Sandaracinus amylolyticus: one gene and its partner. The protein of the gene in region 1 interacts with the protein of each later gene in a pairwise test. Links are inferred from orthologs where the notes say so. Each region holds a gene or a part of one and is shown on either strand. Other genes may lie near its edges.

Region 1 (3,245 bases):
GGCGGCGGCGGAGACGTCGACGGTGGTGGCGTCGCCGGCGACGGTGGGAACGGACGGATGCGCACGCGGCCCGAGCAGGGCTGCGGGTGTCGCGTGGCGCCGCGCGCGCCGGCGTCGTGGCTGTGGGTGATGGCGCCGCTCGCGCTGATCGCGGTGCGCCGCCGTCTTCGTCGGGCGTGAGGAGAGAGAGCCGATGAGACTCGTCGACTCCGATCTACCGCCGATCCGCGCGCCTCGCGCGCTCCCGTCCGGGGCCCGCGCTCGAGCGCTCCGGGCAAGACTGCGAAGCTATGCGTGCGCGCTGCTCCTCGTGGCCTCCGCCGCGTGCGGGGGCGACGACGACGACGGGGTCGCGCCGGGCGTCGACGGCGGCCCGTCGGGAGGGCTCGACGGCTCGACGGTGCGCACCGACGGCGGCGGCGGCGGGTGCGTGCCGGCGATCGAGATCTGCGGCGATCGCATGGACCAGAACTGCGACGGCCGCGACACGTCGTGCGGCGACACCGACGGCGACGGCATCGAGGCGTGCCGCGCCGGCGACGACCTGACGCGCTGCGACTGCGACGACGCGCGCACCGACGTGCGACCGCCGTTCGGCTCGCTCGCGGGCGCGCCCGAGCTCTGCGACGAGCGCGACAACGACTGCGACGGGCGCGTCGACGAGAGCGCGCAGTGCTGCGAGGGCTGCGCGAGCCTGGACGACCGCACGCGCGCCGACGTGTGCACCGAGGACGGGAGCTGCGACTGCTCGACGGAGCCGGGCGTCGCGCCCTGCGCGGCGGGTCGGACGTGCTGCGCGGGCGGGTGCGTGGACCTGCAGACCGACATGCAGAACTGCGGGTTCTGCGGGACCACGTGCACGCAGTCGGCGGATCGCTGCACCGCGGGGGAGTGCCGGTGCGGCACCGGGCCCGTGTGCGACCTCGACTTCGTGTGCACCGGCGGCTCGTGCTGACGCGCTGACGAGACGGACGGAACGCGAAGAGGCCGACGCGGCGTGCCGCATTCGGCCTCTTCGTGTTTCGTGCTCGTCGATCAGACGCTGGGACGCGGCGCGCGGTTGTTCGTGTGGATCGCGTGCCCCAGCGCCTGGTGGAACGCCTCCATCACGCCCTCGCCGAGCGTCGGGTGCGGGTGGATCGTCATCGCGACGTCCTCGGCGAACGCGCACATCTCGATCGCGAGGCTCGCCTCGCTGATCAGATCGCTCGCCTCGGGACCGACGATCGCCACGCCGAGCACCTCGTTGGTCTGCTCGTCGAGGATGACCTTCACGAAGCCCTCGGTGCTGTCGATCGCCATCGCGCGGCCGAGCACGCTGAAGGGGAACTTGCCGAGCTTCACCTTCTTGCCCGCGGCCTTCGCGTCGCGCTCGCTCATGCCGGTCGTCGCGATCTCCGGCTCGGTGAAGATCGCGCTCGGCATCGTGCGCCAGTCGCGCGCCGACTTCTTGCCCGCGATCACCTCGGCGACGATCTCGCCCTCCTTCGTCGCCTTGTGCGCGAGGTAGGGCGCGCCGCTCACGTCGCCGATCGCGTAGACGCCCTTCACGTTCGTCTGGAGCTTGTCGTCGACGAGCACGTGGCCGCGCTGATCGAGCTTCACGCCGATCTCCTCGAGGCCGATGCCCTTGCCGTTCGGGCGGAAGCCGATCGACACGAGCACCTTGTCCGCCTCGATGTCGCGCTTGGCGCCGTCGGGCAGCTCGACGGTGAGCATCGCCTTCTTGTTCTCGACGCGGAGGTTCGTCGCCTTCGTCTTGAGCAGCACCTCGCCGCCCGCCTTCTCGAAGGCCTTCTGCACGACCTGCACGAGGTCGGGATCGGTCGCGCCGAGGAGCTGATCGAGCAGCTCGACGACGATCACCTTCATGCCGAGCTTCTGGTAGACCATGCCCAGCTCCATGCCGATGACGCCGCCGCCGACGACGATCATCGTGCCCTTCGCCTCGCGCATGGACACGGCCTGACGCGCGGTGATCACGGTCTCGCCGTCGATCTTGAGGTGCGGCAGCTCGATCGGGGTCGCGCCGGTCGCGACGACGATCGCCTTCGTCGCCTCGAAGGTCTCCTTGGTGCCGTCGCTCTTCGTGACCTCGACCGTCTTGGGGCCGGTCACGCGCGCGGTGCCCATCACGATCTCGCCGCCGTTCGCCTTGATCAGCGTCGCGACGCCGGAGGTGAGCTTCTTGACGATGCCCTCCTTCCAGTCCTGCATCTTGCCGATGTCGATCTGCACGCCCTGCGCGGTGATGCCCATCTTCTCCGCGTGCAGGATCCGCTCGTAGAGACCGGACGCGGCGATCAGCGCCTTGCTGGGGATGCAGCCCCAGTTGAGGCACACGCCGCCGACGTACTCCTTCTCGACGACGAGCACCTTCTGCTTGAGCTGCCCGAGACGGATCGCGCACGGGTAGCCGCCGGGACCTCCGCCGATGACGATCGCGTCGAAGCTCTTGTTGGCCATGAGGAACGTTCCTTCGAAGAAGATGTGGGTTCATCGAGCCCCGCGTCGGAGCGGAGGCTGTCGCGGAATCGAGCGGCGCTCTTTCTCGAGAGTGCCGCGCTGAGCAAGAGCAAGGGGGCGTAGGGGGCCCCCGCGCAGCGCCGCCGCTAGGCGGCGGCCGGGGCTCGAAAGGGGCGGAGCCCCCTTGGGAGATCAGTGGTGACCGAGAGGGGCCGGCGGAAGTGCGAGGAGCGTCTCGCGCTGCTCCGCCAAGTGGGCGGGCAACGACGCATACACGTCCTCGAACACCGTCTCGCGCGCCGGCGGGCCGAGCTCCTCGACCTGCGCGAGCGCCGCATCGAGCTCCGCGCGCAGGCGCGCCTCGATCGCGTCCTTCGTCGCGTCGTCGAGCAGCTCGGCCTTCTGCAGGTAGCGCTCGAAGCGCGCGAGCGGGTCCTTCTTCGCCCACGACTCGACCTCGTCGTTCGAGCGGTAGCGCGTCGGATCGTCGCTCGAGCTGTGCGGGCCCATGCGGTACGTGAGGCTCTCGACGAACGTCGGGCCCTCACCGGCGCGCGCGCGATCGACCGCGTCCTTCACCACGCGATAGACCGCGAGCACGTCGTTGCCGTCGACGCGCACGCCGCGGATGCCGTACGCGTGCGCCTTCACCGCGATCGTCTTGCTCGCCGTCTGCTTCGCGGTGGGCACGCTGATCGACCAGTGGTTGTTCTGGCAGATCAGCACCACGGGCGGCTTGTGGATCCCGGCGAACGTCATCGCCGCGTGGAAGTCGGGCT
Region 2 (3,163 bases), 4.5 Mb from region 1 along the record:
CTGCGCGCGGAGCCCCTGCGAGCGCGAACGCGATCCGCATCAGGACAGGAGCTGCTCGAGGAGCGCCAGGTTCTCGCGCTCCTCCTCGCTGATCTCGCCGTCCGCGCCGACGATGCTCTTCGCCATCTCGAGGAAGAGCGCGCGGTGCTCGCGCGGGATGTCGTTCGGATCGACCTCGTCCGCGCGCGGCGGGAGCTCGAGCCACTGCTGGACCTGCTTCGCCTCGGCGTCGTCCAGCTTGAGCTTGCGCATCATCTTCTGGACGAAGCTGCGCTCCTGATCCGCGATCCGCAGATCGGCCCACGCGAAGGAGCACACGAACTTCATCAGACGCAGGCGGTCTTGGCTGTCGAGGTTGCCGAGCACGTGTCCTCCTGGGGAAAGGCGGCGAGTCTACACCGGGCGTCAGGGCGAGGCGGGCGCGCTCTCGTCGGCGCCGCCGAAGGTGCGCGCGGCACATCCGGCGAACGAGCGCGACGTCAGGTGGCTCACGGCCCAGAGCCCACCCACCGCACCGAGCACGAGCAGCACCACGAGGCGCACCAGGAAGCGTCGATCGCGCCGGAATGCGTGCTCCTCGAGATCGGCCATCGAGCGCGATGATGCGTCGGGGCGAGAGCCACCGCAAAGCCGTGCCACGAGCAGTGGGCATCTCGGTTGAAAGCCCCCAGGCAGTCTGGTAGTGACAGGCACCTTTTTCCGCGGCTTCCGCGGTGTTCGCGACGCGCCCGGCGAAATTCCGCGGGCGCGCGCAGGAGGAGCTCGAATGGCGACGACGGTCGTGATGCCTCCGCTCGGCGAGAGCGTGCTCGAAGGGACCGTGGGAAAATGGCTGGTCCAGGAAGGCCAGCGGGTCGAGCGCGATCAGCCGGTCGTGGAGATCCTGACCGACAAGACCGACAGCGAGATCCCGGCGCCGGCGTCCGGCCTGGTCGTGAAGCTGCTGGTGAACGAGGGCGACACCGTGCCGATCGGCGCGCGCCTGCTCGAGATCGACGAGACCGCGTCGGGCGCGGTCGCGGCCGCCCCCGCGGCTCCGGCGCCTGCCGCCGCGCCCGCGGCGCCCGCGCCGGTCGCGGAGCCGGCGAGCAGCGGTGAGCCCGGTCGCGCGTCGCCCGCGGTGCGCAAGCTCGCGCGCGAGATGGACGTCGACCTCGGCTCGATCGAGGGCACGGGCCAGGGTGGCGTCGTCACCCGCGAAGACGTGCTCCGCGTCGCGAGCGCGGCGCGCCCCGCAGCGGCCCCCGCGCGTCCCTCGGCGCCCGCGATCGCGCCGCCGCCCCCCGCGCCCGTCGCCGCGCCCGCGCCCGCGCCGCGTCCCGCGGCGACGTCGCCCGGTGTGCTCGCCGCCCCCGGCACCGCGCCGGCCGGTCTCGCCGAGGCGCTGCGCGTCCTGTCGGGACAGAGCGCGTTCAAGGTCCCGCCCTACCAGCAGCAGCCGGGCGACAAGGTCGTCCCGTTCTCGCGCCGCCGCCGGATCATCGCGGACCACATGGTCTACTCGAAGCTGTCGTCGCCCCACGTGGTGACGTTCGCCGAGTGCGACCTGCACAAGACCTCGGCGCTCCGCGACAAGCACAAGGACGCGCTGAAGAAGGAGGGCGTGAGCCTCACGTTCCTCGCGTTCGTCACGGCGGCGGTCGCGCGCGCGCTGCGCGAGTACCCGGTGATGAACTCGCGCGTGCTCGAGGACGCGTACGTGCAGCACCGCGACGTGAACCTCGGCATCGCGGTGGAGACCGACGAGGGCCTCGTCGTGCCGGTGATCCGCAAGGCGGACGAGCTGCGGGTGCGCGGCATCGCGCGCGCGATCGACGAGATCGCGACGAAGTCGCGCGACGGCAAGCTCACGCCGGACGACCTCGCGGGCAAGACGTTCTCGATCTCGAACCCGGGCCGCAAGGGCAACCTCGTCGGCGGCGCGATCATCTCGCAGCCGAACGTCGGCATCCTGCGCATCGGCGAGATCAAGAAGCGCGTCGTCGTGGTGGAGAACGACGGCCAGGACACGATCGCGATCCACCCGGTGATGTACATGGCGCTCTCGTACGACCACCGCGTGGTCGACGGCGTCGTCGCGAACGGCTTCCTGTTCCGCGTGAACGAGCTCCTCGAGAAGGGCGAGTTCGAGATCTGAGCCGTGGTTGTCGGAGGGGTCTTGGAGACCCCCTCCCCAACGCACGAAAACGGCCCCTCGCGGGGCCGTTCTCGTTCCGTCGGATCGGGTCCGCGGATCGCTCAGAACGAGCCGAGCACCATCGCGCCCGCGACGCTCTCGCCGACCATCGGGACCACGGCGACGTCGGTCTCTTCGTCGGCGAGCATCCCGCCCTCCTGCGTCGTGATCAGGAGGAACGCGGTCGTGCCCGCCGCGAGGATCGTCGTGATCAGGAGCGCGTCGGTGACGACCGCGAGCGTGCTCGCGCTGTCCGCCGCCTCGCGCCCGTCGACGCGCGCCTGCTCGCGCACCGCCTCGGGCAGGCTCGTGTCCTCGTACGTCGCGACGTGGCGCTCGAAGTCGTCGTTCGCCGCGAGCGCGAGCCCGCCGGTCACACCCGCTGCGATGCCCGCCGCGATCGTGATCGCGCCCGCGACCCACACGCCCTCGAGGATCCGGAACCCACCGCCCGAGCTCGGCGGCGGCGTCGGCTCGGGCTCCGCGATCGGCTCGACGACCGGCTCCGGCTCGGTGCTCGCGACGACCGGCTCGGCCTCCGTCCCCGTCGCCTCGACCGGAGACGCGCCCACGCCCGACGCCACGACCGCCTCCGCGCGCGCGAGGCGCACGTCGACGCGCGCGGTCTGACCGCCCGCGACCGTCACGGTGCGGCGCTCGGCGCGGTAGCCGTCGAGCTGGATGTCGATCGTGTGATCGCCCGCGACCACCCGCACCGGCTCGGCGATCGGCGCGCGTCGCTGCTCGGTGCCGTCGATCGTCACCACCGCGCCGTCGGGCGTGACGTGCAGATCGAGCTCGCCCACGCGCTGGCGCAGCCGCCGCACCGCCGCGTCGACCTCGCGGCGCTGCTCGCGCGACGCGCCGGTGCTCTCCGCGAGGAAGCGCTCGAAGTGGAACAGCGCCTCGAGCGGGCGATCGAGCTGCTCGTACGCGTTCGCGATGTTCACGCGCACCATCGGGTGCGGCGCGAGGCGATACGCCTCC

What was found.
Region 2: the proteins of lpdA (region 1) and DB32_RS09805 interact in binary tests that used the Escherichia coli proteins (3 or more experiments, as listed by UniProt). The link is inferred for Sandaracinus amylolyticus from one-to-one orthologs.

What each region holds. Positions count from the first base shown.
Region 1 is NZ_CP011125.1:6,806,913-6,810,157, reverse strand. The notes cover bases 252-3,186. They hold lpdA (dihydrolipoyl dehydrogenase), read right to left. Parts: upstream 2,467-3,186; coding sequence 1,036-2,466; downstream 252-1,035. Other genes in these bases: DB32_RS28770 (thiamine pyrophosphate-dependent dehydrogenase E1 component subunit alpha), read right to left, coding at 2,659-3,186; DB32_RS28780 (MopE-related protein), read left to right, coding at 311-955. Outside these bases: DB32_RS28785 (nidogen-like domain-containing protein), read left to right, coding at 1-180; more of DB32_RS28770, read right to left, coding at 3,187-3,245. UniProt on the Escherichia coli protein: Lipoamide dehydrogenase is a component of the glycine cleavage system as well as of the alpha-ketoacid dehydrogenase complexes.
Region 2 is NZ_CP011125.1:2,336,137-2,339,299, reverse strand. What follows is about bases 99-2,951. They hold DB32_RS09805 (dihydrolipoamide acetyltransferase family protein), read left to right. Parts: upstream 99-766; coding sequence 767-2,137; downstream 2,138-2,951. Other genes in these bases: DB32_RS09800 (PEGA domain-containing protein), read right to left, coding at 2,239-2,951; DB32_RS09810 (hypothetical protein), read right to left, coding at 406-591; DB32_RS09815 (tellurite resistance TerB family protein), read right to left, coding at 99-366. In the rest of the region: more of DB32_RS09815, read right to left, coding at 40-98; more of DB32_RS09800, read right to left, coding at 2,952-3,163. UniProt on the Escherichia coli protein: E2 component of the 2-oxoglutarate dehydrogenase (OGDH) complex which catalyzes the second step in the conversion of 2-oxoglutarate to succinyl-CoA and CO(2).